Regions from separate parts of the Bacillus sp. 11B20 genome, predicted to be linked through region 1. Evidence: riboswitches for the same ligand, from Rfam matches in the RefSeq annotation. Region 1 holds a riboswitch; each other region holds the start of a gene.

Region 1 (10,915 bases):
ATTTATTTATTATTGACATTGAAAAAGAAATGGATGATGTCCTAGTCCCTGGTGCGATTCAAGAATTAGAAGCGATTGGCTGTGAGGTCAAGCTGCTCGGCAGCTATCAAACATATGAATTAACGAATGAAAAATAGTGTCCCATCCAGGACACTATTTTTTTAGTCTTTTATTAAAAACCCAGCATCATCCAGCGCTTGAATGGCTTGATCAAGCTGCTTTTGGCTGTAAGAAGTGAGAGTATGCAAATGCACGCCGTCTGTTAGTTCTGACAAGTAGGACGCGCCGGTGTTAGAAATATGATGGACAAAATCAGCGACTTGTTTCCGTGTGCTGACGCGAATGGAGGCCGTTAGTTCACCATAAACAGGGTGCTCAATGATCACATCTTTCACCGTCACTCCAAAGTCTACAATCAAGGTCAGTTCCTCTTCTGTGCGAGCAGGATCATGCTTACAGGCGATGATTTGTTCAATTTCTCTTTCTGGCGCATGCTGCGCTGCCATATACACATAGCCTTGGCTTGTGGCAATAATGGGTTCATTTTTTGCTTTTAATAATGAAATATCTTGTACAATGACTTGTCGAGAGACAGCCGCTTTTTTAGCTAAAAAGCTTCCAGTAAGCGGTGTGTCTGTTTCTTTCAGCCACTCTAAAATGGCGGTTCTTCTTTCTTCGCCAATGAGTTTCCTCTCTTGCTCCACGTCCTAAGCTCCCTTCTTCTCCTTTTGCAAATGCTCAAATGTATGCAAAAGCTGATCGATGTCATCTTTTGATGACTGCCATCCAAATGATAGTCGAATAAATTGAAGGGCATCACGATCTGATACACGCAATGCCTTCACAGCAGGGGAAGGATGGTGATAACCAGAAGCACATGCGCTTCCAGTTGATAGACAAATCCCATGCCGGTTACATGCTAACATTACATATTGTCCTTCAAACCCTTCAAAAAAACAACCAATAATATGAGGCAGCGTACGGCGATTGTCATTGTCCTGAAGTGTACGAACTGGCAGCTGTCTGATTTTTAACTGCTGAAGAAAATAATCACGCAGCTGTTCATCTAATTTTTGCTGTTCATCCAGCCTAAGCATTGCTTGTTCACTTGCAGCAGCAAAAGCACCGATACACGGAACATTCACTGTCCCTGGACGTAAGCCATTTTCCTGAACTGCTCCTGTATATAAAGGTTTCCAAGGAACATGAGCGCCCATATAAACGGCACCAGCACCTTTAGGAGCATACACTTTATGACTTGAGATGGACACGGCATCGACTCCAAGTTCTTTGATGGACACACGTATCTTTCCAAATGTTTGCACAGCATCTGTATGAAAAAGAATGTTCCTTTCTTTTAAAAGAGGTGCTAAATCAGCAAGCGGCTGGATAATCCCTGTTTCTGAATTAGCATGCTGAATAGATACGAGTCCTGTTTCAGGCAATAATGCTTTTTTGATAATGTCCTCTGTTATGATTCCATCCTGATTCGGTTCAATGATGGTGACTTTTACGCCAAGACGCTCTAAGCTGCTAACTGCATGATGAACAGAAGGGTGCTCGACTGAAGTTGTGATGACATGCTGTTTATGTGCTGGTAGTCCATTGATGATCGATTGAATCGCAAGGAGATTGGATTCAGTTCCACCGCTTGTAAAGTAGATCCCATCTGGTTCACCCTCGATCATGGCAGCGAGTGATTGTCTGCTGTAAGTCAATATGTCATTTGCTTTTCCCCCAGCATCATGAAGACTGCTTGCATTTCCGTAGAAATTTTTACTCAGCTGCTCAAAAACATGCAGTGCTTCTTCTGAAACAGGTGTAGAAGCTGCGTAATCTAAATAAACCAACCTATCCATCTCCCGTGTGAAAATTTTTTCTTGTATTTATTTTAGTGTTGTGTAATGATATGTGTCAAGACATGTGTAAATGACAGGAGGGGCGATGGTGTCATCAATCAAAAAAGTTATTGTGGTGGGATCAGGCATTGCAGCGCTTTCCTTTGCAAGAAATATCTCGAAAAACTGCCAGGTCATCATGATGACAAAAAAACAATTTTCATCTAGTAATTCCATGCTGGCACAAGGTGGAATTGCTGCTGCCTTTTCAGCACATGATTCAGCTGAGCAGCATGTGCAAGATACACTAGATGCTGGTTGTGACCACAATGATGAAAGAACCGTACAAGAAATCGTGAGACTTGGAAAACATCTTGTGGAGCAGCTCGTAGCAGATGGCTGTCCATTTGATCAAGATGAAGCGGGAGAGCCGCAATTAGGCAAAGAGGGGGCACATACCACTCATCGCATCTTGCATGCAGGAGGAGATCAAACAGGGAAAACCCTTGTACAGTATCTGAAAAGTCAGCTCGGCTCACATATTCATTTATACGAGTATCATCATGTCGTGGATCTATTGGTTCATGAAGGGGCATGCAAGGGTGTTGTCTGGAAAGACGAGACAGGACACGTACAAACGATGACCGCAGATGCCGTTGTTTTATCAACAGGTGGCTGCGGCTCCCTATATGAGACAAACACAAATGATCCTTCTGTCACAGGAGACGGACTAATGATGGCCTATCGAGCAGGTGCGCAATTAGTGGATCTCGAATTTGTTCAATTCCATCCAACTCTTTTGACAATCGATGGAAAAGCAGTTGGTCTCATTTCAGAGGCAGTAAGGGGAGAGGGAGCTTATTTAGAAGATGAAACAGGCAGGCGGATCATGAAAGGTATTCACCCACAAGCTGATTTAGCACCTAGAGATGTGGTCGCTAGAGCTATTTTTCATGAGCAGCAATTAGGCCATCAATTGTATCTTAACATCCATGATATTCCGCATTTTTCAGCTCGTTTTCCAGCGATAGATGCGATGTGTCAGCGTGCAGGTGTCGATATGGCGAGCGGAAGGCTGCCAATTTCCCCGGGTATGCACTTTTTAATGGGCGGTATCAGCGTCAATGAATATGGGGAAACGACTGTTCCAGCGCTATTTGCCATTGGAGAAGCGGCCTGTACTGGCTTACACGGTGCGAATCGATTGGCGAGTAATTCTCTTCTGGAAGGTCTCGTGTTAGGCAGCAAAGCAGCACAAAGAATTGAACAGCTGCCTAAACAGGAAGAAACAAGTCCACCTTTTTCTATTCAAGAAATATGGATGGTTCCGATGATTTCAACAGCTCAGCTGAGACAATGGATGACTACATTTGCAGCCATTGTGAGAGATGAAAAGGGCTTGCAGACTTTGCTTCATACGTTACAGGATGTCACTTTTCAGCAAATTAATGTGAAGGATATCACAAATGAACAGATCGAATTAAGCAATCAATGGGCATTAGCGGTTTGCCTTGCTAAATCTGCATTACTCCGTACAGAAAGCAGAGGCGGCCATTATCGAATGGATTATCCAGAGCGAAGCGATGCGTTGTGGCAGAGCAGGCAGATTGTTCATGAAAAAGGTCATATTTATATCATGAAAAATGAAAGGATCGGTGCCAAATGGAACGTTTACAGTTAAAACAAATGCTCACTCATTTTTTTACAGAGGATATTGGCTTTGGAGATGTATCAGCTGATGCCATCTTTGGAGACAAGAAAGGAACAGCTCTTATCATTGCGAAACAATCTGGTGTATTGGCAGGATCACAACTGATTGATATAGGGTACCGCCTGTTGAATGAACAGATTCAAACTGAGCTGTTTTTTCAAGAAGGTGATTGGATTCGTTCAGGCGCTGTACTGGCGAAAATAAAGGGCCCAGTCAACGACTTATTAAAAGGAGAACGGGTCATTTTAAATCTATTGCAGCGAATGACAGGTATCGCCACCTTAACGCATGAGGCGGTGCAGCGATTAGGTGACCCGTCTATTACGATTTGTGATACGAGAAAAACGACACCCGGCTTGCGTATGTTAGAGAAATACGCAGTGAAGACAGGCGGTGGAAAGAATCATCGCTTTGGCTTATCAGATGGGGTGATGATTAAAGATAATCATATTGCCGCATGCGGCTCTATTCGTGAAGCGGTAGAAAAAGCAAGAGCATATGCCGGTCATATGGTGAAAATTGAAGTGGAAATTGAATCAGAAACGCAGCTAATGGAAGCCATTGATGCAAAAGCGGATGTCATCATGTTTGATAACTGCTCTCCGGACGAGGTTAAACGTTTTAAACAAATGACGCCAGAGTCCATTCTGACAGAGGCTTCAGGGGGCATTACGCTAGAGACATTGCCAAGCTACAGGGGGACAGGAGTCGACTTGATTTCACTTGGTTTTCTAACACATTCTGCTCCAGCATTTGATTTTAGTATGAATATGGAATTCAGTCATAAAGGGGGAACAGCTCATGTCCATGCTTAATGTATTAGCCAATCAACATGCAGCCATGATGCCAGATGAATATAAACACCGCTCTGATGATGAAATGAAGCAGCGAGTGTTAGAAATCAAGCGGGCTTTTGGATCAAAGCTTTTTATACCGGGTCATCATTATCAAAAGGATGAGGTCATCGAATTTGCAGATGCAACAGGAGATTCATTGCAGCTGGCACAAATAGCGGCCGACAATCACGAGGCTGAATACATTGTGTTCTGCGGTGTTCACTTTATGGCAGAAACGGCAGATATGCTGTCAAACAAGAATCAAAGCGTCGTATTGCCAGATATGAGAGCAGGCTGTTCCATGGCAGATATGGCAAACATGAAACAAACAGACAGAGCATGGGAGCAGCTCACTGATCTGTTTGGAGATACAATACTTCCGCTTACGTATGTCAATTCAACAGCAGATATTAAAGCATTTGTCGGCAAGCATGGCGGGGCGACTGTTACTTCGTCAAATGCTAAAAAAGTACTCGAGTGGGCGATGACGCAAAAAGAGCGGATTCTATTTCTCCCTGATCAGCACCTAGGGCGTAATACGGCTTTTGATTTAGGTATTCCGATAGAAGAAATGGCTGTCTGGGATCAGATAGAAGAAAAGCTCATCACCGATCAGCCGCTTTCCCGAATCAAGATGATTTTATGGAAGGGCCATTGCTCAGTACATGAGAAATTTACCGTTCGGAATATAGAAGAAATGAGAAAAAAAGACCGTGACATTCAAATTCTTGTCCATCCTGAATGCACGCATGAGGTCGTAAGGGCTTCTGACCTAGCAGGTTCAACGAAATTTATTATTGATACGATCAAACAGGCGCCAGCAGGCAGCAAGTGGGCGATTGGAACAGAGATGAATTTAGTCAAACGGATCATAGCGCAGCACCCAGATAAACAAATTGAATCCCTTAACCCAGATATGTGTCCATGCTTGACGATGAACCGGATTGATCTGCCTCATTTGCTATGGTCACTTGAAAGCATTGAAAAGGGTCAGCCGGTCGGGTTGATACAGGTCAATGAAGACATCACGAAAGACGCTTTGCTTGCACTCGAGAAAATGCTCGCCATTAAATAATGATTCAGCCCCTCCTATCAGAAAACAAGTTTTTATCATATCGGCTTGTAAATAGGCATAAATTTATGTTGAAACATATTGTACTTCTGACATAACCGTTACGTTCACGTTTTGCATAGGAGGGGAAAACGTTGAAAATTCATATTGTGCAAAAAGGAGACTCCCTTTGGAAAATTTCAAAGAAATACGGAGTCGACTTTCAAGAATTGAAAAAACTAAATTCTCAGCTCAGTAATCCTGATTTGATCATGCCGGGTATGAAGATTAAAATTCCATCTAGTGGTGTTCCTGTAAAAACAGATCATCACAAAGCAAAAGAAATGCCAAAAACGAAAGAACATCCGTATGTGAAAGAAAAGCCAAAAGATGTCGTGCAAGTGCAAGATACAAAACCGAAGGAAAAGCCAAATGAACCGGTACCTTATGTACCGCCAGTGCCAAAGATCGAGCAGCCAGTTTTTCCACAAGTCGATGTGAACTATTATCAGACCAATCTCTACCAGCCATTCACGCCTCCTCCCAAAAAAGATCATTATGAGAAAAAAGATCACAAGGATCATTTTCATCATGAGAATAAAGACCATAAAGATAACAAGGGTCATTCCCATCATGAAAATAAGGACCATAAAGATAACAAAGACCATTTTTACCATGAAAATAAAGGTCATCTAAAAGATGAAGTGGCAAAGGGATATGACCCGTTTATTCATATTCCGCATCAAAAAGAGGAGGGAAAAGACATGGAGCATGGCAATTACCCAAACCTTCCTAACTTCCCGCAAATGCCAAATGTGGGAGGGGCAGCGGTAGGAGGAGTGGCTGAAAATAACGAGCATCATCACCAGCACCATCATCATGAACCATATGATCCTTATTTTGGTTATGGTCATGGTCATTACATGCCGGGGATGTATCCATATCCGCAGCAAATGGTGCCGGCATCGCCAATTTTACCGGGATCAGGACTATGTTATCCTATCCATCCATATTATCACCATCATATGATGCCATATCCATACCCGGCTCATCCATATTATCCTGCGTATCAAGCGCCTGCTTACTACGGGGAAAATCATGAGCACCATGCAAACGACGGACATCACTGGCATCACCATATGCATTCAAACGCCAATGCAAATGCCAACGTAAATCAAGGCTTTTATCCAAACGTCTCAAATGCAGCATACGACAAGGAAGACTGCGGATGTGATGATGGCATGAAGCATCATCAGCCTTGGCCAGGACATTATCCGAATCCTGTTCCTTATGGCCAAATGGGTGCTTATCCTGCTCAGCCTTATATGCAGCCATATCCAGGCCAATCCGTATTTGCAAGGCCGGAGGAGGAAGAAGAGGATTAATGACAGAAGGAACGATCTCAATCGTTCCTTTCAGCGTGTAGACAAACCCTCGCATTCGGTGTCAGGTCTGCGCTCCGGTGCTCACGAATGTCAAATTCGCTCCGCTCCTGTGCTCGTCCTTCCTAGAATGCAAAGGTTTTCTATTACGCTGAAAAGAAGACAAAAGGCTAAAATCAAGAACATTTTAGCCTTTTGTCACCATACAAGAAGGAACAATCTCAATCGTTCCTTTTTTTGTTTATAACTGACAGCTTGATTTTCTTCCTAACTGTACATGCTAAAACAGAGCCTGTTTCGCGCTCATGAGATTGAATTTGTACAGGGGGTTTTTCGTTTGAGACAAAAATGGCAAAAAACAATCGCATTAGTGCTTCTTCCTATTGGGTTAACAGCATGTGGTACAAATGACAATGCAGGTGTAGATACAAGGCATAATCAATCAGGTCAGCCGGTCGGATATCATTCGAATAACCGTGCAGATGACAATAACCAAGATCATCAAGGACCAGTTTCTGAACTCATGGAAGGGATGAACGGTGGGAATACAACGAATGTTGATTATCGCACCCGTCCTCAAGCCGATGATCGAATGCCTCTTGCAGGTGGAGATGGACGCTACAGTCATGGAGATATGAACTATCATAACCAAATGTCGTTCTCAGGCTACGATAAACAAGAGAACATCCAGCGTTCAAGAAAAATTGCCAACCGCGTCAATAAAATGAATCACGTGGCAGACTCTCAAGTCATGGTGACGGATGAGAATGTGTATATTGCCATTAAATCAGATGGCCGCCTGACGTCAGAAGGCGTATCACAAGTAGAAGAAGCAGCGACTCGTTATGCAGATGGAAGAGCAGTCCAAGTCATGAAAGATGAAGGTGCATTCACACGCTTTAGAGATATGAGAAGAACGCAATTTGAAACAGGACAAACAGGCATGACCCGATAGTTTGACACAAAAAGGCTAAAGTTCATCACGAACTTTAGCCTTTTCTTAAAAATAAACCTTGATGCCTATATAAAATTCGTAAAAGAAATAACAGCCAAACCCTAATAATAAAATACCAGCAATAATGGATGTCCACTTGATCATCGTCCGATTCATCACTTTTCTTGTTAAGGATACAAGGGTGAGTAGACCAATGTCATGAAGGAGAATCCCTGCCAAAATACCGCCGGCAGCCAGCATAAATTCAGATGAATCTGTTTTTGTATAAGCATCTGCAAGTACAGCACCAAAAACAGAAACCCAGAACACAAGATTTCCAGGAGATACCGCCACGAGCAAACCGTTTCGATATGTTTTCACGAATGATTTATTGACCTTTTCTCCTGCTAAATGAATATCTTGATCCGCATTTTTAATGGAATCGTATGCGAGAATCATTAAAAATACAGCTCCGATCAGCCAGAGCGGGATTTGAACAAACGGCAAAGATAAAAACTGAGCAAATCCAGCATATAAAGCCAAGATGAGTAATAAGTCTATGGTCATACCGCCTGCTCCGACAGTTAAACCATGAAAAAATCCGTTTTTCAGTCCCTGTTTTGTCATTTCAACCGTGATTGCTCCAACAGGCAGAGCAATTGAGAATCCTACGACGATAAATGTGAGAAATGTTTGCAATCGACTAGAACTTCCTTTAAATAAATTGTATAAAAATTCTCCGTTTAGATTAATTATACATAATAGGAGAAAAGGATCAATGATTATTTCAGATTTAATTGAAATGAGAGAGATAGATGATGTATAGAAGACTGTATATCAACATGATCCATAACGCTTGTAGGGGAAAGGAACTATTTTCCTGAATCTTCTTTTCTTCATGATGTCTCTATGCTAAACTGATGTGGAATTCAATAAAAGTGACTAGGGGTGCCCGTAAATGGGCTGAGAGAGAAGTATAAGCTTCTTAACCCTTTGGACCTGATCTGGCTCGTACCAGCGTGGGGAAGTTGAAGATGATGCATGTATCATATCAATGATATGCATGTTTATTTCTGACGACGAAACCAGGTTCTTTAAATAGAGCCTGGTTTTTTGCTGGTGCTGATTCCATCCTGTCCGGTGACAAGAAGAAAAGGAGAGAACAGCAAATGAAAGAAAAGAAAAGTGTCCCATCCAACCAATCATTGTTATCCAGCTTTGACGGCAGCCATAAGGTATATGAGAAAGGATCAAGACCCGATATCTTAGTGCCAAAAAGAGAGATCACGCTCTCACATACTGTGACAGAGGCGGGCGACATAAAAAATGAACCAGTCCGTGTATACGATACAAGTGGACCGTACACCGATGAGAACGTTCATATTGATGTCACAAAGGGGTTAAAGCGTCTTAGGGCAGCATGGATTGAAGAAAGAGGAGATACAGAAAGCTATGAAGGGCGTCATGTAAAACCGGAGGATAACGGATATCGTTCAAGGGAGAAGGAGTCCATCCATTCTGTCCAAACTGATTTTCATCATAAGCCGCTCCGCGCGAAACAAGGAGCGCGCGTGACGCAAATGCATTATGCCAAAAAAGGCATCATTACGCCTGAAATGGAGTTTATCGCAATTAGAGAAGAGCTAAGCCCTGAGTTCGTTAGAGAGGAAGTGGCGAGCGGAAGAGCCGTCATTCCTTCGAATATTAACCATCCAGAAAGTGAACCAATGATTATCGGAAGAAATTTTCATGTCAAAATCAATGCGAATATTGGCAATTCAGCTGTCACGTCATCCATTGATGAAGAGGTTGAAAAAATGACATGGGCGATCAGATGGGGGGCAGATACAATGATGGATCTGTCTACTGGAAAGGATATTCATACAACGAGAGAATGGATCATTCGGAATTGCCCAGTCCCAGTAGGAACCGTTCCCATCTATCAGGCCCTTGAAAAAGTGAATGGAGTCGCAGAAGATTTGACGTGGGATGTGTACAGGGACACATTAATTGAACAAGCGGAGCAAGGTGTAGACTATTTCACGATTCATGCTGGCGTGCTGTTAAGATATATTCCGCTCACTGTCGATCGGGTGACCGGAATTGTTTCAAGAGGCGGTGCAATTATGGCAAGATGGTGTCTTGCTCATCATCAAGAGAATTTCCTCTACACTCACTTCGAAGACATTTGTGAAATTATGAAAAAATATGATATCGCCTTTTCACTTGGAGATGGACTTAGACCAGGCTCGATTGCTGATGCCAATGATGAGGCGCAGTTTGCAGAGCTGGAAACGTTAGGTGAGTTAACAGAAATTGCTTGGAAACACGATGTGCAGGTAATGATTGAAGGGCCCGGACATGTCCCAATGGATAAAATCAAAGAGAATGTGGACAAGCAAATGGACATTTGCAAGGAAGCACCATTTTATACGTTAGGGCCTCTTACAACAGATATCGCGCCGGGGTATGATCACATTACATCCGCGATCGGTGCGGCCATGATCGGCTGGTACGGTACAGCAATGCTATGCTATGTAACGCCAAAAGAGCATTTAGGTCTGCCGAACAAAGAAGATGTGAGAGAAGGCGTGATCGCCTATAAAATTGCGGCACATGCCGCTGATCTAGCAAAAGGACATCCTGCGGCTCAAAAGCGCGATGATGCTTTATCGAAAGCGAGGTTTGAATTTAGGTGGCGGGACCAATTCAACCTGTCACTTGATCCAGAAAGAGCCTTGGCGTTCCATGATGAAACATTGCCTGCCGAAGGCGCTAAAACCGCTCACTTTTGCTCGATGTGCGGACCGAAGTTTTGCAGTATGAAAATTTCTCATGATATCCGCAATCAATCTGAAGAAGTAAAAAGAGAGATGGAAAAGAAGGCGAAGGAGTTTGTCAGTCAAGGAAGTCAAATTTATCAGCCATAAAAAAAGAACCTCGCACGATGCTGTGCGGGGTTTTATCAAACCGCTGAAAAGGCTTTTCTTAAAAGGTGAAAAAATGCCTTTGCTGCATATGCCATCATGTCCACACTTGGAATGAGAGCATCTGTTAAATGAAAAAAGACTGTTTTTCTTTCTGGAGATGTTCGTTTCTTTTTCTGCTTCATCAAGGGCAGCCTCCTTTTTCACTAATATACTTCTTTGCAGATATGAGAGAT
Region 2 (10,915 bases), on a different contig from region 1:
GTTTATCAATATTGAACTTGATATGATAAAATAAAGCTGTACTTTGTTGTAAAGGAGATCATGATGCAAAACAGAATTGAAATCACAGAAGCAACTTTAAAAGAAGACAGGCTGATTTTGACAATCCAGTCAGAAGAGCAAATCAAAAAAGCAAAAGCATCAGGACAAATGCTTGTTGATTCTGATCACTTTGCGTTCGTTTACATACTTGAAACCGAGGAGTCCTTTTCGTATCTTATTTTAGGGGAACATACATGGGCTCCATTAAAAGAAGCAATGAATCGTGACATCCCTGTCTATTTGGCATCGGATGAATATTCGCTGGAACTCATTCAGCTTCAACAGGAATTACATTATTTAATCGACAATATTAAAGACAATGCCAATTACGGAGATATGGAAGAGAAAGTGAAAAGCACATTCCTCTGAAATAATTAGGTATATGGAATTGGGGGAAGTTTCATGGACAAAAAACAATGGGATCAATTCCTCGCACCGTATAAACAAGCAGTCGAAGAATTAAAAGTGAAACTAAAAGGCATTCGAAAGCTGTATGAATTCGAGGATGACCATTCACCAGTAGAATTTGTCACAGGCCGAGTGAAACCCGTTGCCAGCATATTAGAAAAGGCAAAGCGTAAAAACATCCCGATGCATGAGATTGAAACGATGCAGGATATTGCTGGGCTTCGCATTATGTGCCAGTTTGTAGAAGATATACAAGTCGTGAAAAAAATGCTCCAGTCACGTAAAGATTTTGTGGTTGTAGATAAACGCGACTATATTGCAGAACATAAAGAAAGCGGATACCGCTCTTACCACCTTGTTGTGTTATATCCGCTGCAAACGATCAACGGAGAGAAGCAGCTCCTTGTCGAAATCCAAATTCGTACGCTTGCGATGAACTTTTGGGCGACCATTGAGCATTCTCTGAATTATAAATATAGCGGGAATATCCCGGAGAAGGTCAAGCTGCGCCTTCAAAGAGCATCTGAGGCAGCATCTCGTCTCGATGAAGAAATGTCCGAAATTAGAGGGGAAATTCAAGAAGCACAAGTGGCATTTTCCCGGAAAAAGAAAAACGACAGCTGAGCCAGTTTGATCAAATATGATGCTGCCCTCTCATAGCAGCAAGGTGAAAAAGGAGAAGAATTCATGAAATTTGCAGTTTCTTCAAAAGGGAATTCTGTATCTGACACGCTCAAAAGTAAAATTCAGACCTACTTATTGGATTTTGGCATGGAACTAAATGAAGAGGAACCGGATCTTGTCATTACGGTTGGTGGAGACGGCACCCTTCTTTATGCCTTTCACCGCTACAGCAGCCGTCTGAATGAAACAGCCTTTGTCGGTGTTCATACAGGTCATCTTGGCTTCTATGCTGACTGGGTGCCGAGTGAGATTGAAAAACTCGTCTTAGCCATTGCGAAAACGCCTTATCATATTGTGGAATATCCGATCTTAGAGGTCATTGTCAGATACAACGACGGCGGCAGAGAAGAGAAATATTTAGCAATGAATGAATGTACGATTAAAAGCATGGAAGGGACGCTTGTGGCAGATGTTGAAATCAGAGGACAGCTGTTTGAAACATTCAGAGGTGACGGCCTTTGTTTGTCTACTCCATCAGGCAGTACGGCCTATAATAAGGCACTTGGAGGCGCCATTATTCATCCTTCCATTAGAGCCATTCAGCTGGCAGAAATGGCTTCAATCAACAACAGAGTGTTTCGGACGGTCGGTTCACCGCTTATTTTGCCTGACCACCATACTTGTGTGATTAAGCCGAGGAATGATGTCGATTTTCAGGTGACGATTGATCATTTGACGCTGCTTCATAAAGACGTCAAATCCATTCAATGCCGGGTGGCAGATGAGAATGTCCGTTTTGCTAGATTTAGACCGTTTCCGTTTTGGAAAAGGGTGCAAGATTCCTTTATCGGAAAAGGAGAATAAGAAAGAGGTTGTTCTCGCTGGAATACTTTACGTTAAACAAAACCATGACAGCCAAAGAAGAAGGGCTGTTTTTAAAGGAATATTTAATTGATCTTGGTATTTCGAAAAGAATGCTGACGGATATTAAGTTTGATGGCGGTGACCTCCTCATTAATGGAGAGCATGTTACCGTGAGATATGAGCTGCATGAAGGGGACAGGCTCACCATTCTATTTCCCGAGGAAAAAGTGAGTGAAGGGCTGAAGCCTGCACCGATTCCGCTTGATATTATATTTGAGGACGAGCATGTCCTTGTTCTGAATAAAAGGCCGTATATTCCTTCGATCCCTTCTCGGGAGCACCCCGAGCACAGTATTGCGAATGGATTACTGCACCATTATGCCAAGCAGTCTGTTCGGCATACGGTTCATTTAGTGAACCGTCTTGATCGTGATACATCTGGCGTTATGCTTGTGGCGAAGCATCGTTTTGCCCATAGCCTTTTATCTAAGGCACAAAAGAGTGGAGCGGTTAAGCGAACATACAGAGCGTTTACACATGGCATGATCACAGAAAAACATGGAACCATCGCTGCAAAAATTGCCCGAAAAGGGGATAGTATCATCGAGCGGATGGTTGATGATACTGGGCAGGAGGCAGTGACGCATTATACCGTGCGAGCAGTAATCGCTGAGTTAAATATGTCGGATGTGTCTCTCTCGCTTGAAACCGGGAGAACACATCAAATTCGTGTGCATATGCAATTTCTTGGGCATCCGCTCATCGGAGATACGCTGTATGGCGGAAGGGCCGAGCGGATAGACAGGCAGGCACTGCATAGTGAAACCCTTGTGTTTCCTCATCCGATGACAGGTGAGCAAATGACATTTTCAGCTCCGCTTCCTGATGATATGAAATCCTTGCTTTTTAATTAGAGAAACCCGGTCACCTGCATCGCAGGGCCGGGTTTTTTTATAATGTGAAATGCTGAAATCTTGAATCGTCATAAGGCATAGATGAGGGAACGGAGACCGTTTTAAGCTCAGGGTATGTGAGGGCAGACAGTTTGTTGCCAAATACACAGCCTGTATCAATATTGACGGTTCTGCCAACGAATCGAGGTTCTTTCACAGGTGTATGGCCATACACAATCCACGGTTTTCCGTGATATTCCTTTGCCCAGTCCTTGCGAACAGGCCGTCCATCTGGCCATGTTTCTCCTGTGACGGCACCAAATAATAAATAGGACCGCATCTGTTTATTCGGCTTTTTTCCAATATCCTTTTCCTTCATCGCTGCGTGTGCAATGATCAGCTCATCAGGAATGAGTACATCATAAAGCGGAGCCTTCTCGAATAACTGCTTAAATTCATGTGACAATTTGTTTTGTTCATGAATGGGCAATTTTTTTATTTCGTTCACTGTCGTTTCGATGCCATGAAGCAATTTGACGGGATTTCCTTTTAAATAGCGATAAAGCTTAAAGCAATGGTTGCCAGGTACATAGCGGATTGCGCCGTGTGAATAGGCATGAATGACAAATCGCATGACGTCTACTGACTGAGGCCCTCGATCTGTTAAATCACCAACAAGGGCCAGCGTTCTCTTATCAGGATGGACGGGTAATCCATGTTTGAGTTCGTATCCTAGTTTGTGTATGAGTGTAAGCAGCTCTTCGTAGCAGCCGTGGATATCGCCAATGATATCGAATTTCATAAGGTTTCCTCCTGATTTTTTTCATCCATTCGTCGGATATAAAGAAGTTTGAATTTTAGAAAATATAACGAATGGCTTTCATTTCATTTAGGCAATTGTTAGAATCAATCCTTTAACGTAAGACTTATAAAATTAAACATGAATGTTAGGAGGCTTTAGCCAATGGAGCATACATCTGTTTCATCACTCGTTGTCGTTATTATTGTCGCCTTTTTCACCCCTATTTTATTGCACCGATTTAAGCTGACCATTCCGGTCGTTGTAGCTGAAATCATTATGGGGCTCATCATTGGGAAAAGCGGTCTTCAACTGGTTGTCGAACATGATGCGTGGTTAGATACATTATCCATGCTCGGTTTTATTTTTCTGATGTTTTTAAGTGGACTTGAAATAGATTTTTCTTCTTTTGAGTCAAAGAAGAAAGCACGAGAACTTCCAAATGGTTTAAAAGAACCAAATACATTTAAAGCAGCCACCATTATTTTTCTTGGGGTATTTTGTATTTCTTTTATCCTGTCCTATGCGTTTGTACTCGCAGGGTTTATCCAAAATGCCTTTTTAATGACGCTCATTATCTCTACCATCTCATTAGGCGTAGTGGTGCCAACCTTAAAAGAGGAAAAGTTGATGCAGACGAATATCGGTCAAATCATTCTGCTTGTAGCTGTCATTGCTGATTTGGTCACGATGATTTTACTTGCTGTGTTTTCCTCCATTTATGGAGATGGAACAGGGAACATGTGGCTTCTGCTCTTATTATTTGCTGCAGGCATTCTTCTTTATTTATTTGGCCGCGTATTTAAGACAAAGTCAATTTTTCAGTCGATGTCAAAAGGAACCGTGCAAATTGGGACAAGGGCAATCTTTACTCTCATTATAGTCTTAGTTGCCTTATCTGAATCACTCGGGGCTGAAAATATTCTAGGGGCGTTTTTAGCTGGCGTGCTTGTGTCCCTTCTTTCACCAAATAAAGAGCTCGTTCAGCAGCTGGACTCATTTGGCTACGGATTTTTAATCCCGATCTTTTTTGTGATGGTCGGAGTGGATCTGAATATATGGGCACTGTTTAAGGATCCAACCATCATGATCATGATTCCGCTGCTGTTTATTGCGTTGCTTATAAGTAAGCTCATCCCAATTCTTTATTTGAAAAAATGGTATGACATGAATAAGGTCATCGGCTCAGGCTTTTTATTAACTTCAACATTATCTCTCGTCATTGCAGCTGCGACGATTGGTGAGCGGCTCGGTGTCATTGATCATAAAATGTCTGGAGCGCTGATTTTAGTTGCTGTGCTAACGAGTATTTTAACACCTGTTTGGTTTAAAGCGCTCTTTAAAAAAGAACAAGCGGCGAGCCATAAGAAGCGTGTGACCTTTATTGGTGCAAATCAGCTGACCTTACCTGTCACACTTGATTTGCATCAGGATGAATATGACATTCGGATTTTGCATGTGTTTCAAGAAAATAAGGAAGCACTGCTGGCAGACTCTATCTTTGAAGTCGAATCAATTGAACAATACGACGATGAGACGCTGAGAAAGGCAGGCGTCGGCCAAGAGGATGTCCTTGTCGTCGCAACAGGCAGTGAGACAAAAAATAAGGAAATTGCTTTATTTGCAAAAGAAGAAGGAGCAAAACAAGTCATTGCAAGTGTCAACAAAGCTGAGGCAGAGCTGACATTGAAAGAAGCAGGCATTGATACGTTTTCTACTTTCCTTTCATCTAAAACGGTGCTAAGAGCTTTGATTGAAGCACCTGATGCGATTCGATTGCTAACAAATGAGGATTCTTCTTTGTATCAAATTCAAATGAACAATCATCGTTATCATAATGTCATGCTGAGAGAATTTCCTTTCACCGGTGATTTGGTATTTGTCCGCATTTTCAGAGGGGTAGACAGCTTAGTACCGCATGGAGATACGACACTTAGAAGCGGCGATCGTGTGCTTGTATCGGGCTCCCGGGAGTATGTGGCAGGACTAAGAGCCCAATTAGAATGACAATGAACGCTTGACCAATGAACAATTCCTGATTAAGATAGAGGTACAACATCATATATTTGATCCACTAGGGGAGTCCTTTAAAAGGGCTGAGATAAAAGTGTCGACTTTTAGACCCTCATTACCTGAACAGGTTCATACCTGCGTAGGGAAGTGGTGCGGTTTTTGACTATGCTTTTTACAAATTCCAAGCCACTTTCCACGCGGAAAGTGGCTTTTTTATATGGAAAAACAGGAGGAGAGGAACATGACGTTTTCAACAGAATGTAAAGAGGCTGCAGCAACATGGTGGAATGGAAGCTTTACGCATCCTTTTGTCAAAGGGATTGGGGATGGCACACTTTCACTCGATCGTTTCACCTATTACGTGATGCAGGATTCGTATTATTTAACTCATTTTGCAAAGGTGCAGGCATATGGAGCGGCGATTAGTGAGGACTTACATACGACGGGCAGAATGGCGTATCATGCCCAGGGCACGTATGAAGCAGAGCTGTCGCTGCATAGGAAATTTACAGAGCTTCTGCAAATTTCTGATGAAGCCATTGAGAACTTTAAGCCTTCCCCGACTGCTTATGCGTATACCTCTCATATGTATCGATCTGTAAAAAGCGGACGGTTTGAAGAGATTTTAGCCGCGTTATTACCGTGTTACTGGCTCTATTATGAGGTAGGTGAAAAGCTAAAACAAACAACACCTGACCATCCAATTTACCAAGAATGGATTTTGACATATGGAGGCGATTGGTTTAAGGAACTCGTTTTCGAACAGGTGAACCGCTTTGATGAACTAGCAGAAAAAGCACCAGAACATGTACGCGCCAATATGAAAGAAAATTTTGTGATTTCAAGCTATTACGAATATCATTTTTGGGAGATGGCGTATCAAAAAGAATTGTGGCAAACAGCATGCTTAGATGGGGTTGGTGCAAATGGAACTCCACGCAGTGACAAATGATTCGCTTCCTGCGGGTGAACTGATCAAACAAATAAAAGCCATTGCGTCTGAAGTGGATTTTATTCATATTCGGGAACGTTCTAAAACAGCAGGTGAGCTTGTTGATCTCGTGAAGAATCTCCTTTTAGAAGGTGTGCCGAAAGAAAAGCTCGTGATCAATGACCGAGTAGACGTGGCGCTGCTAACCAATATTCACAGGGTGCATCTTCCGGGCCATAGCTTTTCGCCGAAAGAGCTGCGAAGAAAATTCCCTCACCTTCATGCAGGGGTGTCCGTCCATTCGATAGAAGAAGCGAAAGCAGCAGAGAAAAATGGAGCAGAGTATGTCATGTTTGGGCACGTATATGACACCTCTTGTAAACCAGGACTCCAGGCAAGAGGTGTACAGCTTGTGAAAGAACTGACTTCTGCACTAACAATTCCAGTGGTGGCCATCGGCGGGATGACCCCAGAACGAGTTCCAGAATTGAAACATGCTCATGTGAAAGGAATCGCTGTCATGTCTGGGATATTTACTCATCATCAGCCGCGTATGATGGCACAAGCATTTTCTGAAAAGGTAAAGGAGAATCCTTATGAAAAAGCATTATGACGTTGCAATCATTGGTGGTGGAATCATAGGGATGTCAATCGCCTATCACCTTGCAAAAGCAGGAAAACAGGTGGTCTTATTTGAAGCGAATGAGATAGGGAAGCAAACGACAAGTGCGGCTGCCGGGATGCTCGGTGCACATGCTGAAGGAGAGGGGCATGAGGATATTTTCTTTCAGGCAGGCAGAGCAAGCCAGGCATTATACGAAAAATTAAAGGTCGATCTTTTGCATGAATCAGGCATTGATATTCGGACTTCAGCAGGCGGCATCATGAAGGTCGCCTTTACTGAAGAAGAGAAGCAGGCCCTTTGCCGGATGCAGCATTTGTCTACATTTAAGTGGCTTGACGCAAGCAGCGTAAAAAAATGCATGCCTCAAGTAACAGATCACATGCTGGGAGCAGGTTTGATTGAAGAGGATGTGCATGTTGAGCCTTATGCTGTATGCAGGGCTTTGTGGCAGGCGGCGGTCCGGTACGGAGCAGATGTGAAAGAGTGTACACCTGTGATCGAAGTGAAGCGGGACAAAGAAGTGTTAACTGTCAGAACAACGAAGGGCACATTCACATGTGATGACCTGACAGTTGCAAGTGGTGTATGGTCTGGCCGTTTTTTTGAAGAGCTCGGATTATCGCATTCTCTTTATCCAGTAAAAGGAGAATGTGTGTCTGTATGGAATAACGGTCCAGCGCTCGCACACACCATTTATCATGATCATTGTTATATCGTTCAGCGAGATAGCGGAAAGCTTGTTATCGGTGCAACGATGAAGCCAAACGAGTGGCAGGCTGTTCCAACGCTTGGCGGAGTGGAAGCTGTGATTCAAAAGGCGTCTCAGCTGATGCCTTCTATTAAAGAGATGCCGATTGAAGAGTGCTGGGCAGGCCTTCGTCCGGCGACAAACGACCGGCATCCCTATATCGGAAGACATCCAGAAGACAAGCGTATTCTTTTTGCTGCAGGGCATTACAGGAATGGCATTTTACTTGCGCCGATTACTGGAGAAATCATTCGTGACCTCATATTAGACAAACCGGTCAAAGAGGAATGGCTTCACGCATTTCGTATTGGACGAAAGGAGGCACTATTCGTATGAAGATTCAATTGAATGGCAGAATCGTTGACTTCGATCAAGAGAATGGAACGATCTATGATCTGCTATCAGCCTATCAGCTTGAAAACCGTGTGGTGATCGTTGAAAAGAACCAAGAAATTATTGATAAAGAAGCGTTTCAACAAGTAGTCATTCAACCAAATGACACGATTGAAATCGTTCATTTTGTAGGAGGAGGATGATCCAATGCTGCACATTGGCGGAAAAACATTCACATCAAGACTATTACTCGGAACAGGGAAGTACCCATCATTTGAGGTTCAAAAAGAAGCGGTGAACGTATCGGAAGCCGAAATTTTAACCTTTGCTGTCAGAAGAATGAACATATTCGAAGCATCTCAGCCGAATTTCCTGGAGCAGCTTGATTTATCAAGATATACATTGCTTCCGAATACAGCTGGTGCAAGTACAGCAGAAGAAGCAGTGCGTATTGCCCGTTTAGCAAAGGCTTCTGGGCTGTGTGACATGATCAAGGTAGAAGTCATTGGCTGTTCAAGGTCTCTTTTGCCAGATCCAGTTGAAACATTAAAAGCATCTGAAATGCTGCTCGAAGAAGGATTTATCGTGCTGCCATATACGTCTGATGATGTGGTGCTCGCAAGAAAATTAGAAGAACTCGGTGTCCATGCCATTATGCCTGGTGCTTCTCCGATTGGTTCAGGCCAAGGCTTACTAAATCCTTTGAATCTCTCATTTATTATCGAACAGGCGAAGGTGCCGGTCATTATTGATGCTGGCGTAGGTTCTCCGAAGGATGCAGCTTATGCGATGGAGCTTGGAGCTGACGCAGTATTACTAAATACCGCTGTCTCTGGTGCAAAGGATCCTGTGAAAATGGCAAAAGCAATGAAACTGGCGATTGAATCAGGAAGACTAGGCTATGAGGCAGGACGTATTCCCCTGAAAAACTATGGGACAGCGAGCAGTCCACAGGAAGGAATGCCGTCATTTTGAGCACTCGTTATTCACGCCAAGAGCTTTTTCAGCCAATTGGAACAGAGGGACAAAAGCGGCTAAATGACTCAAAGGCGGTCATTATTGGAGCGGGGGCACTTGGAACGGCTAGTGCAGAAATGCTCGTTCGTGCCGGAGTTGGATCTGTCACCATTTTGGACCGAGATTATATTGAATGGAGCAACCTTCAGCGCCAGCAGCTTTACACGGAGCAAGACGTGAAGGATCGGCTGCCAAAGGCTGTGGCGGCTGAAAAAAGACTCAAGCAAGTAAACAGTGACGTTTACGTCAAAGGCATCGTGATTGATGTGACTGCTCACAATATTGACGAACTGGTCAGTGGGGCTTCGATCATTGTCGATGCAGCGGATAATTTTGAGGTAAGAATGATTGCAAATGATGCTGCTGTCAAACATCAAATTCCGTTCCTTTATGGGGCCTGTGTAGCCAGTTATGGTATTCAATTTACTGTGATTCCTGGTGAGACGCCGTGTTTACACTGTCTGCTTGAACATTTACCTGCACAAGGCATGACATGTGATACAGCAGGTATCATTAGTCCAGTTGTGCAGCAGGTGGCCGCATATCAAGTGGCAGATGCACTTAAATATTTAACAGGACATCAAGTGACGCCAATATTAAAATCCTTCGATTTATGGAAAAATGAACGGTCTGACATTCGGTCGGTCGCGTCTTTAAAGAAGAAGCAATGTCCAAGCTGTGGACTGAAGACGTATCCATTTCTTTCATATGACAAGAGAGCGAAGGCAGATGTACTATGCGGCCGCAATACGGTACAAATCCGCAGTGCAGCAGAAACACCGCCGCCTTTACATGAAGTAGCTCTTCGGTTAAAGAAAGCAGGGATGGATGTGCTTGAAAATCCATATTTGCTGTCGTGTCAAAAGGATGAATTTAAGCTTGTCTTATTTAAAGATGGCAGAGCGCTTGTTCATGGAACCAATGATATTGCCAAAGCAAGAACGATTTATCATCAATGGATTGGCTAATGAGAGGTGTGAAGAAATGACGATCAAAAAAGCATTCACAATCGCGGGTTCTGATTCTGGCGGCGGAGCAGGCATTCAGGCCGATTTGAAAACTTTTCAGGAGCTCGGTGTGTATGGAATGTCTGCAATCACAGCGATTACTGCGCAAAACACACTAGGTGTTCACGGGATTTACCCGCTTTCAATTGAGGCGTTAGAGCGTCAAATAGATGCAGTGGCAGAAGATTTACTGCCAGATGCCGTCAAAACAGGGATGCTGTGGAGTGCAGACATGATCAAGATCGTAGCTGAAAAAACGGTTCAATATGATATGAAGCTGATTGTAGATCCAGTCATGATCGCAAAAGGAGGAGCCTCTTTATTAAATGAAGATGCGGTCGCTGCGATGAAAACACACTTGCTGCCTGTGAGCTATGCTGTTACGCCGAATCTTCCTGAGGCAGAAGTACTGTCAGGTATACGTATTCAGAGGAAAGAGGATCGCTATCTGGCAGCAGAGCGCCTTTATGAGCTCGGTACGAAACATGTCGTGATCAAAGGCGGCCATGGTCCATCTGATGGGATGATTACCGACCTGCTGTATGATGGAAAAGGCTTTATTGAAATCACAAATGAACATATCGATACACCAC
Region 3 (10,915 bases), on a different contig from region 1:
AAAGAAAGGAATGATTACTTTGCAATTGTCAGCACATCCTTTCTTTCTGCCACATAGCGATAATGTAAGGGAGCTTTCAGCTGATAAGCATCGACAAGTTCCTGATTTGAGAATAAATCATAAGGGGGACCATCATATACATGCTTGCCTTGATGAAAAAGAAGCACTTGATCGGCACATTCATCGACAAGCTCCATATCATGTGTAACCATCACAATGGTCGTGCCTTGGCGCTGCCGTTCTTTTAAACGCCTCATTAATTCCTTCGCTGTTTTTTCATCCTGACCGAAAGTCGGTTCATCTAACAGCAATACATCTTGATCAAAAAGGAGCATCGTGGCAACACTCAATCTTCTTTTTTGCCCTAAACTTAAGGTGAAGGGATGTGCTTTTACATGCTTCTCTAAACCGAACTCTTTCAGCAGCTGGACCGTTTTTTCTTGTACGACTGATTCTGGCCAGTTGCGCTGTCTGCCGCCAAAAGCAATTTCATCGAATACTGTGTCTTGTATAAATTGAAGCTCCGGATTTTGAAACACAAAGCCTGCTTTTTCATAGAGTAGTCGGTCAGACCATTTTTTAAGGTCTGTTTCTTTTAAGAAAATATGACCTTTTTTAGCTGGCTCTAAGCGGATCAAATGTTTGAGAAACGTACTTTTTCCGCTCCCATTTTCTCCAATAATCGCCACCCAATCTCCTGCTTTGATATCAAGCTGAAGGTTACTCATAATCCTTTTTTTCCCGTAGCTTAATTGAAGATTTTCTGTACGAATCATTGTCTCTCGTTCGATTGACGGCACTTTTTCATGCTGCGCTTTTCTTGCTTCGTAGGTTTGCATAAAGGTTTGACTCAGTGGATGAAATGGATCTTGAATAATCGTGGACCATTTCTCGGGAAATAATTTTGGCCGCCAAATTCCTGCCTCTTTCATTTCTTCCTCATATGTCACGAGCACATCTTTTGGAGCTCCATCTGCTAAAATGCTGCCTTGATCATCTAATAAAATTACCCGATCCATCCATTCGATGACTCCGTCAAGCACATGCTCTACAAAAATCATGGTTTGCTGCTGATCGGCTGCAAGCTGCTGCAGCAGTTGAAATATGTCCATTCTACCTGCCGGGTCAAGCTGTGCGGTTGGTTCATCAAAGAATAGAACATCCGGCTGTAATGCTAGTAAACAAGCAAGTGCCAATCGCTGCTTCATGCCGCCAGATAAAGTGTGAATCTCTGTATGCGGATCGACATCCAGTTGGACTTTTTGCATGAGCTGCTGAATGATGTCATCCATCTCTTCACGTGGGACGGAACGATTCTCTAAGCTAAAGGCAATTTCTTCATTGACGCGGTGCATACAAAACTGAGAGTCTGGATCTTGAAACATGACGCCTGTATGTCTTTGTAACACCACTTCGCCCTGCATGTCTGCTTCCACATGCTCTGGAATGATTCCAGCCAGAACCGAAATGAGCGTGGATTTCCCGCTTCCGCTCGGTCCTAAAATAAGCACCTTTTCCCCTTTTTGAATCGTCAGGGAGATTTGATTTAAAACAGGCTTAGGCTGTTCATAAAAACGGACAGTCAGATCATTGCACGCGAGAAATGAATTCATGCTGTTCACCTTTATTTCGTTTTTCTTTCATGATGGCATATTGATTGAGTACACCAGTTTTGGATAGTGCGTCCACCACCACTTTCGCAAGGCATCCGCCAAGTATCATTCCACTAATGATTTGAGTCACAAGCGTCATAAGTAAAACTTGAGGCGTATAATATCCGAAGCCATTTGCCACGAGACTGTACGCCATCGCTCCGATAGCGGCAAAGGCACCAGACAGCATCAGTGTCCACATGCGGTATCGTTTATACCCAAAAAGAGCGAAGGCGATTTCTGCCCCAAGCCCTTGGCATACACCAATCAGCAGAGCTGAAAGTCCGAAGTGGCTGCCTGTCAATAATTCCACAGCCGCGGCAGCTGTTTCCGCAATCAGGGCAGCCCCCGGCTTTTGAATGATATACGCAACGATTGGACTGGCAATGACCCATATTCCAAACATGATATTGCCTCCTGCTGGGCCAACAAGTGCTGTAATCGGTAAGTAAAGTGTGGACCACCCTAAATAGATCACACCGCACGCAACGGATAAAATCACGGCAAGGACGACTTCTTTCATCTTCCATGTCATGATGTATGCACCTCCAGTTGAACTGGCCACTCTTCAACAGTGAAGGCCATTTCCCAAAACTTGTACTCAAGCTGGCAGCTTAAGATAAAATGCTGTTTCATTTTTTCCTTTTCCTTCTCACTTGCTGCTTCCGCCAATTGGTCGAGCCGCTTGCAAAGTTCACCAGTGACAGAATCGGTTAATCCTCCATAAAACGTGATCCATTCATAAAACGGATGTGACGGGTCTGGCTGCACATCTGTGAGCATTCGTTTCCCTATTTCCCAATATGTCCAAGGACATGGAAGCAGGACAGCGATGATTTCACCCAGCGTACCTTCCTGTGCGACTTGCAGCATGTGATGAATATAGTGATGAGCACTCGGAGCCAAAGAAGCACCTTGGAGCTCATCATACGCTACTCCTGCCACTCGGCAAAGGTTTTGATGAGGGTGCGTTTCACTATCTAGTACAAACGCAATCTGCTGATGAAAAAACGCAATATCCTCTCTGTCTGTACATCTGCTGAGCGCTGCTGCATAAATTTTAATGAATGCTTGTAAGTATTCTGCATCCTGTTTGACATAATGAATGATCTGTTCCTTTTCCAGCTTTCCTGCTGCCAGGCCTCTAACGAACGGATGCTGATAAATGGCTTCAAATAACGGTTCTGCTTCTTTCCTTAATTGCGTAGAAAATGTCATAAAAAAAGCCTCCTCTTCTTCAGTTGAATAAATGAAAAAGCCACCCCAAATGGAGCGGCCTTCTTATCGATTCAATCATGAATAAGACAAGGTCCAGCTCCACTTCCCTCCGCTAGTACGAACTAGATCAGGTTCAAAGGGTCCAAGATTTTCTCTTGTCTCAGTCATACATGACTCCCCTAGTGGACTTTTGTCATTTAATTATCTTTACTCTACACATGTGGCGATTTGATGTCAACCGCCTTTCTTAATTCAACGTTCTGATTGTTGGCAGTTTCTCGATCCCTGCAGCATAGTAGAAATTCAACACACTGAAGAAATCGATCGGCTTTCCTGTTTTTAAATCTACAGCTAAAATATGATCACCGTAATTTGTCATATCATCAATATCTAAGCGTCTTGGTGTCGTCTTCCCAAGTGTATCAACAAAGCTACTATGGTAGTACTGCCCGCTAGCAAACGATGATTCATGATACATAAATAAAGTCTCCACATCTAAGTAGACGAGAATGGCCTCTGAGGAACTTGCGTATGGAGCAGAGTACGACACTGGTGCTGAAATACTTTTCACCTTCACACTGTCAACAGAATGAGTTCTCTGTTCATATTTTCCATCATATGAGAAGTAAAATACACGCTCCCATTTATAATCGGCGGTCTTAGATTGTTTGTTATATACTTTTGTACCATTTGCGAAAACATCCCCATTGGCATACGTAGCGACAAAGTATTGCAATGTTGATGACAGGGATTCAGCACCTGTGAAATTTGGTGGGTTTTTTGCATTCACCTGTAATGTATATGAGTCTCCAAAGTCTCCACCGCTGGTAATACCAAACGCATAATCACCCGCTGGTAAATTGCTTAACGCGAGCAGACTGCCTGCCGGTTGAATAAGATCCGTTGGGTAGGCTTGTCCTGTTTCATAATCAACAACAAACAATTGAACGAAATAATCAGGGTTTGAAGAGGTAATCCGGCTGATGAGTGCCTGAGGTGAAGATGTGCTTAAAAACCATAAATCAACTGGGTCGTCCTCTGTTAAGACAGCCGATTGATTTATGGCTAGTCCATCAATGGAGCGAACGGCAGACGTGCGCATTTTGCCATCTTTAGCAGCTTTTCGTTTGATACTGATTCCTTTCTTCTTAATCACTTTAAATGATTTTTTCACTTGCTTCTGTTGGATAGCGGTTCCTTCATCCTGCTTTAAAAACGACTCTTGCACTTGCTGAATCGCTTTTTCTGTCAGTGGTGATCGTTTCCCACTTGATTTTGGTGCTTCTTCTGCTTTTAATGCTGGTGAAAACAAACCTGTTGCGACGAGTAAAACAGACAGTAAAGCTGCAGTGATTTTGACATAAAATGCTCTCACAGGAACATCCCCTTTTCCTCATTTGGGTTTTTTACCCTGTGATAATTTTACCATTATTCCAATCATTGTTTTGGTCTTTTTTGGGACATTTTTATAACAAAAAAACCAGCCGCATGAGTAACGGCTGGTTTTTGAACGTTTTATGCAATAGTTTTGACAAACAAACGTGCTGTTTCTGCACTTGATCCTGGGTTTTGTCCAGTAATGATTTGTCCGTCAACGACAGCAAATGGCGCAAAGGTATCTCCTTTTTCAAACGCTGCCCCCTGCTCACGAAGTTTTGTTTCCAATAAAAATGGAACCTTTGATGTCAGCTGCACGGCTTCCTCTTCTTCGTTGGTGAAGCCTGTGATTTTTTTGCCTTCGATAAATGATTTGCCATTTTCGTCCTTCACATCAACGAATGCTGAAACACCATGACAAACGGCTCCGATCGCACCATTTTTATCTGAAACCGCTAAGATCGCATCCGCCACCAATTGATTAGACGCAAAGTCGATCATAGGGCCGTGTCCCCCAGCAAAGAAAATACCGTCATAATCAGCTGGATTCACATCTGTAAGCGCCTTTGTGTCTTGAAGTCGTTCATACACATCTTGATATTGCGCTGGGACACCTTCAGGAATTGAATTTTTGTCAATTGGTACAGTGCCACCTTGAATAGAGACAATTTGTACTTCTAGTTCATTTTCTTTAAAAATATGAAATGGCTCTGCTAACTCTTCTAGCCATAAGCCTGTTGGATGTCCATTCATTTCTGGGCTGCTTGTCGATACTAATAACACTTTCTTACTCATCTTGATCATCCTTTCGATTTATCCTGTGGTTATTTTATATTTTGCACAATTAAATATCAAGCAATATGACTTCGGTTCAGTTCTTTATGTTATACCCGATTTTCTAAAAAATATGGTATGACTCAAAATCTAATCAATATGTCACATTCTATTGGTAGGGAATTTCATGTAAAATTGTCATTGAGTGATATAATATGAGGAAAGATTGACAGATCTCTCGTGTCACATGAGGGGATTTTTAAAGGAGTGGAAAAAGAGATGAAAACCTATTCGATTGTGATGATCATCATCACGCTCTGTATTATATTGGCCGTCTTTTTAATGAACCTAACAGGGGTCATGTACGGAAAAATCATTTTGGCCGTTGCTGTTGCCCTTTGTCTGACATCCATTATTCGTTTGATGGGACTTCGAAAAAGATAAAAGCCGCCCTTTCTAGGGGCGGCTTTATTTTAAGATTAGATCGCCAGCATCAGTGCAATTAATGCAAGAAGCGCTGGTACTCCTTGTTTGATGATAATTGATTTATTGGATGTTACACCGCCAAATACTGCTGCGATGATGACACAAAGAATGAAAAATAGCTGAATCATATATCCAACGGTATTCGATCCAAGAATGAGTCCCCAAATGAGTCCTGCTGCTAAAAACCCGTTATAAAGCCCCTGATTAGCAAACATCACTTTGACATTTGGATCTTTTTGCAAGTGTTCTGGCAGCTTAAAAGATCTCTTCGCCATCTTTGATTCCATAAAAAACATTTCTAATAACATGATGACAATGTGTTCTAATGCGACAATTCCTACTAAAATCATTGCTAAAATATTCAATTTAGTTAATTCCTTTCTGATAGACGGTCACGAATCTCTATTTTGTCCGTGTATAAATCGAAGTCTTGTATTAATTCTAGCGCTTCTGTAAAGCGACTTTGTGGAATGTCTTTCATTTTTCTCACGCCGAATTCCTTTTTAATAAAAGCCATGATGGTATTGATATGAAGCTTACCATGACCATCATACTCCAAATGGCTGCAAAAAGTCTGCATCGTCCCTCGAATCACCTTTAATTGCTTGGCAGTGACATAACTCATTGGTAACGCTCATCCTTTCCTTTGTTTTAACAGCTAAAAGAATCATGGTTGAAAGAAAAACCTTCCAGGCTCTATTATATAATGGTTTCATTCGGATATCAAAATAAAAAAGAACAGACATTCGGTTAAAAACCAAATCGTGTCCTTATAATCCTTTTCTCACATATCAAAAAGCCGAATTCAATAGTAGAATCCGGCTTTCTATTTAGTTACTTTTCGAAATTAACACCTTTCCAACAGAACGATCCTTACTTTGTCCAACGACTTTAAAGGATAATCCATAGTTCGGTACATCGCGTCCTGCATCTGGGTTATTTGGATTCACATAGTTCTTTTTATCACTAAATGTACGAGTCGGGCGAATGTAGCGATCTTGCAAAGTTAAGCCCGTTGTTGCTGTATAATCGATATTCAGCTTCGTACTTGGATTCAAAGAGAATGCTGCATCATGTACTTGGAAGCCTGTGGCGGCAATAGAACCGTCACTCCATTTTAATACTTGCTGATCTGCATCTACTACGCCAAGGAAGCCGTTCCCCGGATGCTTTCCAACCCAGTTATCACTGTATGATTGATCGACTAACCACACGACCAAACCGTTATTATAGCTCATCAGACTTGCACCGCGTTTAATATGCTTTAAGCCTTTATCGACATCAGCATAAGAGCGCCACTCTAGTAAATAGTATTGTGCTGCATATTGTTTTCCATTAGATTTTGAGAATCCATTAAAGGTAAAAGTAGATGTATCCTCGGCATCATCTGACCATACGTTCGTTCCATCTGCTTTGACGTTCAGATCATCTACAAATAAACCTGGAAGTGAATAGCCTGCATCGGTTGTGTAACGGAATTGCAGGTCGATTTTCTTCCCTGCATAAGCAGACAGGTCAAAGGATGCATCTACCCAGCCGTCTGATTTTCCATCGATGCCATTGCCTTCGTTTGCACCTGCTTCATTTCGATTATTCGTGATGTTACCCGCGATGGTCTTCCATTGATCAGTCCCTGTTTCACGCACTTCGACATACGCATAATCATAATCTTCTTCAATATCGTACCATGCTTTAAATGTCAGCTCTGCTTTGCTTCCTTTTGACAAATCAATACCTGTTGTCGTCATAGTTGCATTCAAATTGTCACCCGTTCCGCTGAAGTACGAATATTTTCCTTGAGCAGGTGTCGTAACGACAATCTCTTTATCTGGTAAATCGACTCGAACGGCGTCATGGTTCGTTCCTTTTGTTGCTGCTTCATCAATTAAGACGGTTTTGCTTTTCTTTAATGTTTTACCATCGATGGTTTGTCCAGAAAGCCAGTTGCCCCCATGCAGATTTTGAAGCATTTCTTTCGCATATGGGCTAAAGCCTGTTGGTTCCGTGCCAGGCACTTTACCTGCCCAGCTTCCGCTTGACATGATCGACCAGTAAGAAACGGGCTCTCCGTTGCCTGTGTACTGTGTATCGTACTCGTCAGGAAGACCAAGATCATGTCCGAATTCATGTGTAAACACACCTGCTGCGCCATCTTCAGGCTCAATGGTGTAATCCAATGCGCCTATTTTCCCGCCTTGTCCGACTTCAGATTCAGTATCCGGAATTTCAAATACATCACCAAGTGACCAGCGGTGTGACCAAATCGCATCAGCGCCAAGTTGTCCGCCGCCTGCTTCTTCACCAACACCGGCGTGAACGACCATCAGATGGTCAATGATGCCGTCTGGCTCGTTATAAACACCGTCGCCATCAATATCATAGCGGTCCCATTGATCATACTCGCCGAGATCAACATTCGGATCTTTGGCTGCTGCTTCGAGTGCTTCTTTTACCAATTCGCGCGGTCTGCCGTCACTGCCTGAATCGTCAGGTACGTTCCCGCCATAATAAGCTGCTTCATGCTTCGCTGTATACCATCCTGCAACTGTTCCACTAACTGTGTAACTGCCGCCGGACTGCTTTTCATAATATTGCTTCATGGATACTTTTCGTTTCCCATCTGGACCGATGTAGCCATTTTTTCCGAAAAGCATATCTTGATAATGCTGTTGATCAAACTTGTCATAATACATATCAGTCTCTTCTTTTTTGATACTATTATGCTTATAATCTTTAAAATCTACTAATAAAACCAATACCTTATCATTGCGGACGTCACCTTTATACTTTTCCTTTTTGACCGGTTTTACTTGATTGCCTTCTTTTCCTTTATGCTTCTTTAACTTTTTCTTTTTGGCAAGTTTGTTATGTACCTCTTGTTTGTATTCTTTGAGGAATTCAGGCTCTTCTGTTAAAGTGCTGGCACTTTGTTTCATTGCCGATTCTTCTTTTTTCTTTAGATAGTTCTTTAATGCTTTTTGGGTTTCTGCCTCATTGGCATTCTTTTTGATCTTTCCTTGTTTTTTCAAGGCTTTGACGAGACGGTCTTCATTTACGACACTTGAGTCAAATGGAATACCTGAATAATGACCGCCATCAGAGGATGTTGATTTTTCTGTGGTGTGGGCAGATAGAGGGGTGCTGAAAGCTGTCAATGTTCCTAAACTTAGGACAGCGGTTAGTGCAATTTTCGTCCATTTCCCTTGTTTCATATTGGTTCCTCCCTATTTTGGTAATAAATAATATCTAATTCTAGCATATTCCAATATAGTTAAGTCGAAAAACATTTTATTTTCAGAAATTTTGTGGAAAATGCACAATACGTGAATGAAATAGGTGGAACCATATGTCGAAAATAAAAGAACCCTAGGCGATAACCGCCTAGGGTGTTTGTTGTTTTTCTATGAAAGCTGCTGACCTTGAAAGGCAACCACGTCAAGTGGAGCGGCTAAGAATTCTTTTGCCTTCGCTACGAAAGCCTGGAAATGAGCACTTGCATTATGGCTCTGAACCGCAGCGTCATCTTTCCACACTTCTACCATTAAAAAGGTATTTTCCTTATCTGTATCCTTGAACAGCTTGTAGGAAACATTGCCTTCTTCAGCCTGTGAAGCTTGCATTAATTCGTTGATTTCTTCTAAAAATACGTTTTCTTTTTCTGGATGAATGGTCATCCCAGCATGAATAATAATCATTTGATCGTCTCCTTTTGAAAAGATATTATTTCCACTCAGCAATACGATCAACCGGTAAACGGTAAGATGCATAGCCTTCGTCAGCTGCTTTCCCAATTGATAGCAGCATGACTGGTACATAACGTTCTTTATCCCAGCCAAATGTTTCAGCGATTACTTCTTTATCATATCCGCCAATTGGATTTGTATCATAACCGTGTGCACGTGCAGCAAGCATAAGCTGCATAGACACAATCCCACCGTCAATTAAAATTGTTTCGCGATTCACTTGCTCTGGAAGAACTTCAAAGTGTGCAGTTAATGCAGCAATTTGTCTTTCTTTCACTTCTTGCGGCATGTAGCCATGCTCTACTGCTTTTGAGTAAATTTCTTCTAAGTATTCATCGCTTTTCATATCTGCAAATACTGCAATGACAGCTGCTGATGTTGACACTTGTGTTTGGTTGAATTTTGCAAGTGGTGCAAGCTTTTCTTTCCCTTCTGGGCTGTCAATCACCATGAAGCGCCAAGGCTGTGCATTCACTGATGATGGTGCAGTTGTTGCTTCTTCTAAAATCTCTGTCATTTCTTCTTTGCTGATTTTCACAGATGGATCATAGTTACGAATAGAGCGGCGCCCTTTCATAATTTCCATAAAATCGTTTGTTTTTAATGTTGTAGCCATGTGTAACACTCCTTTAGGTTGTTTGAATCTTTTCGATGTTTTGTTGTATACGGATGAGCACATCAGTGAGAAGCCTTCGTTCTTCTTCACTTACGTTTTCAAGCATTTCTGAGATAAATCGTTCTTTTTCTATTTTAGAAGCTTCGATTCTTGTTCTGCCTTCGTCTGTTAAGCGAACAAGTGTGACTCGATTGTCTTCTGGTTTTCTTCTGCGTGTGACCATTCCTTTTGTTTCTAACTGTTTCAAGTGACGCGTCACAGCTGCACTATCAATATTTACTTTTTTCTGCAAATCTGATTGGCTGATTTCATCGGCTTGGAATAACAGCGATAACAACTCAAGTCTTGATTGGCTGATGCCCGTGCATGCTTCGAACTTCACGCCCATCATACGGTTCACGCACTGCAAACGATATAATACCTCTGCCTCTTCAGAGCAAAATGCAGTCAATGCCATCCCCTCTTTTCTATTCGGAAATCAATTACTTGATATATCAATCATTGACTCGTCAATTAATATACACCCATTGTTTGATGATTGCAAGAGGTTTGTTTCATAAAGTGAATTTTTTTATTTCAATAGAAAAAGACGAGCATAAAAAAAGACAAAAGCGACGAATCACTTTTGTCCTTTTTCTTTATTCAGTAATGACTGTGTGGATCAAAGTTGGTGCATCGGCATGATCAGCGATGCGGATGTTGTCATAAATTTTCTCCATGACATTTGCAACATCTTCTCGATTCGCATGCAGAGTCACAAGTGAATCTCCTTTTTCAACACGATCGCCTACTTTTTTGTTCAGCATGATGCCGACAGATAGGTCGATATCGTCCTCTTTTGTTGCGCGTCCTGCTCCAAGAATCATCGCTGCAACACCGATTTCGTCCGCGACGATTTCAGCTACGACACCTGACTCTTTTGCAGGCACTTCGATTTTGTAAGGTGCTTGCGGCAGTTTTTCAGGCTGATCCACAATGGAGCTGTCTCCACCTTGGTTTTCTAAGAATTCCTTGAATTTCTCAAGTGCTTTGCCGTTTTTCATCACTTC

What was found. Region 1 has a riboswitch for thiamine pyrophosphate ahead of thiC (phosphomethylpyrimidine synthase ThiC). Riboswitches for the same ligand answer to the same signal wherever they lie in the genome.
Region 2: linked by a shared signal. The riboswitch ahead of tenA (thiaminase II) and the one ahead of thiC (phosphomethylpyrimidine synthase ThiC) in region 1 are both predicted to bind thiamine pyrophosphate.
Region 3: linked by a shared signal. The riboswitch ahead of tenA (thiaminase II) and the one ahead of thiC (phosphomethylpyrimidine synthase ThiC) in region 1 are both predicted to bind thiamine pyrophosphate.

The regions. Positions count from the first base shown of each region.
Region 1 covers NZ_JBLZWZ010000008.1:585,782-596,696, reverse strand. The annotation lists gene pheA (prephenate dehydratase) at 1-137, shown strand, start outside; gene ACN6NB_RS12450 (transcription repressor NadR) at 162-704, opposite strand; gene ACN6NB_RS12445 (IscS subfamily cysteine desulfurase) at 708-1,850, opposite strand; gene nadB (L-aspartate oxidase) at 1,945-3,519, shown strand; gene nadC (carboxylating nicotinate-nucleotide diphosphorylase) at 3,501-4,364, shown strand; gene nadA (quinolinate synthase NadA) at 4,351-5,460, shown strand; gene safA (SafA/ExsA family spore coat assembly protein) at 5,592-6,821, shown strand; gene ACN6NB_RS12420 (YhcN/YlaJ family sporulation lipoprotein) at 7,156-7,773, shown strand; gene ACN6NB_RS12415 (LysE family transporter) at 7,819-8,451, opposite strand; TPP riboswitch at 8,687-8,795, shown strand; gene thiC (phosphomethylpyrimidine synthase ThiC) at 8,922-10,682, shown strand; gene ACN6NB_RS12405 (hypothetical protein) at 10,718-10,864, opposite strand.
Region 2 covers NZ_JBLZWZ010000007.1:264,675-275,589, forward strand. The annotation lists gene ACN6NB_RS05520 (UPF0738 family protein) at 64-429, shown strand; gene yjbM (GTP diphosphokinase) at 463-1,092, shown strand; gene ACN6NB_RS05530 (NAD kinase) at 1,156-1,956, shown strand; gene ACN6NB_RS05535 (RluA family pseudouridine synthase) at 1,974-2,870, shown strand; gene prpE (bis(5'-nucleosyl)-tetraphosphatase PrpE) at 2,908-3,651, opposite strand; gene ACN6NB_RS05545 (monovalent cation:proton antiporter family protein) at 3,814-5,655, shown strand; TPP riboswitch at 5,715-5,824, shown strand; gene tenA (thiaminase II) at 5,903-6,613, shown strand; gene tenI (thiazole tautomerase TenI) at 6,588-7,205, shown strand; gene thiO (glycine oxidase ThiO) at 7,189-8,301, shown strand; gene thiS (sulfur carrier protein ThiS) at 8,298-8,501, shown strand; gene ACN6NB_RS05570 (thiazole synthase) at 8,506-9,273, shown strand; gene ACN6NB_RS05575 (thiazole biosynthesis adenylyltransferase ThiF) at 9,270-10,283, shown strand; gene thiD (bifunctional hydroxymethylpyrimidine kinase/phosphomethylpyrimidine kinase) at 10,300-10,915, shown strand, end outside.
Region 3 covers NZ_JBLZWZ010000009.1:842,597-853,511, forward strand. The annotation lists gene ACN6NB_RS18570 (energy-coupling factor transporter transmembrane component T family protein) at 1-25, opposite strand, end outside; gene ACN6NB_RS18575 (ABC transporter ATP-binding protein) at 15-1,613, opposite strand; gene ACN6NB_RS18580 (ECF transporter S component) at 1,588-2,187, opposite strand; gene tenA (thiaminase II) at 2,184-2,870, opposite strand; TPP riboswitch at 2,958-3,061, opposite strand; gene ACN6NB_RS18590 (hypothetical protein) at 3,118-4,245, opposite strand; gene ACN6NB_RS18595 (type 1 glutamine amidotransferase domain-containing protein) at 4,386-5,042, opposite strand; gene ACN6NB_RS18600 (hypothetical protein) at 5,301-5,465, shown strand; gene ACN6NB_RS18605 (DUF1304 domain-containing protein) at 5,501-5,872, opposite strand; gene ACN6NB_RS18610 (ORF6C domain-containing protein) at 5,878-6,132, opposite strand; gene ACN6NB_RS18615 (immune inhibitor A domain-containing protein) at 6,338-8,719, opposite strand; gene ACN6NB_RS18620 (putative quinol monooxygenase) at 8,909-9,202, opposite strand; gene ACN6NB_RS18625 (nitroreductase family protein) at 9,228-9,866, opposite strand; gene ACN6NB_RS18630 (MarR family winged helix-turn-helix transcriptional regulator) at 9,880-10,323, opposite strand; gene ACN6NB_RS18635 (pyrimidine-nucleoside phosphorylase) at 10,505-10,915, opposite strand, start outside.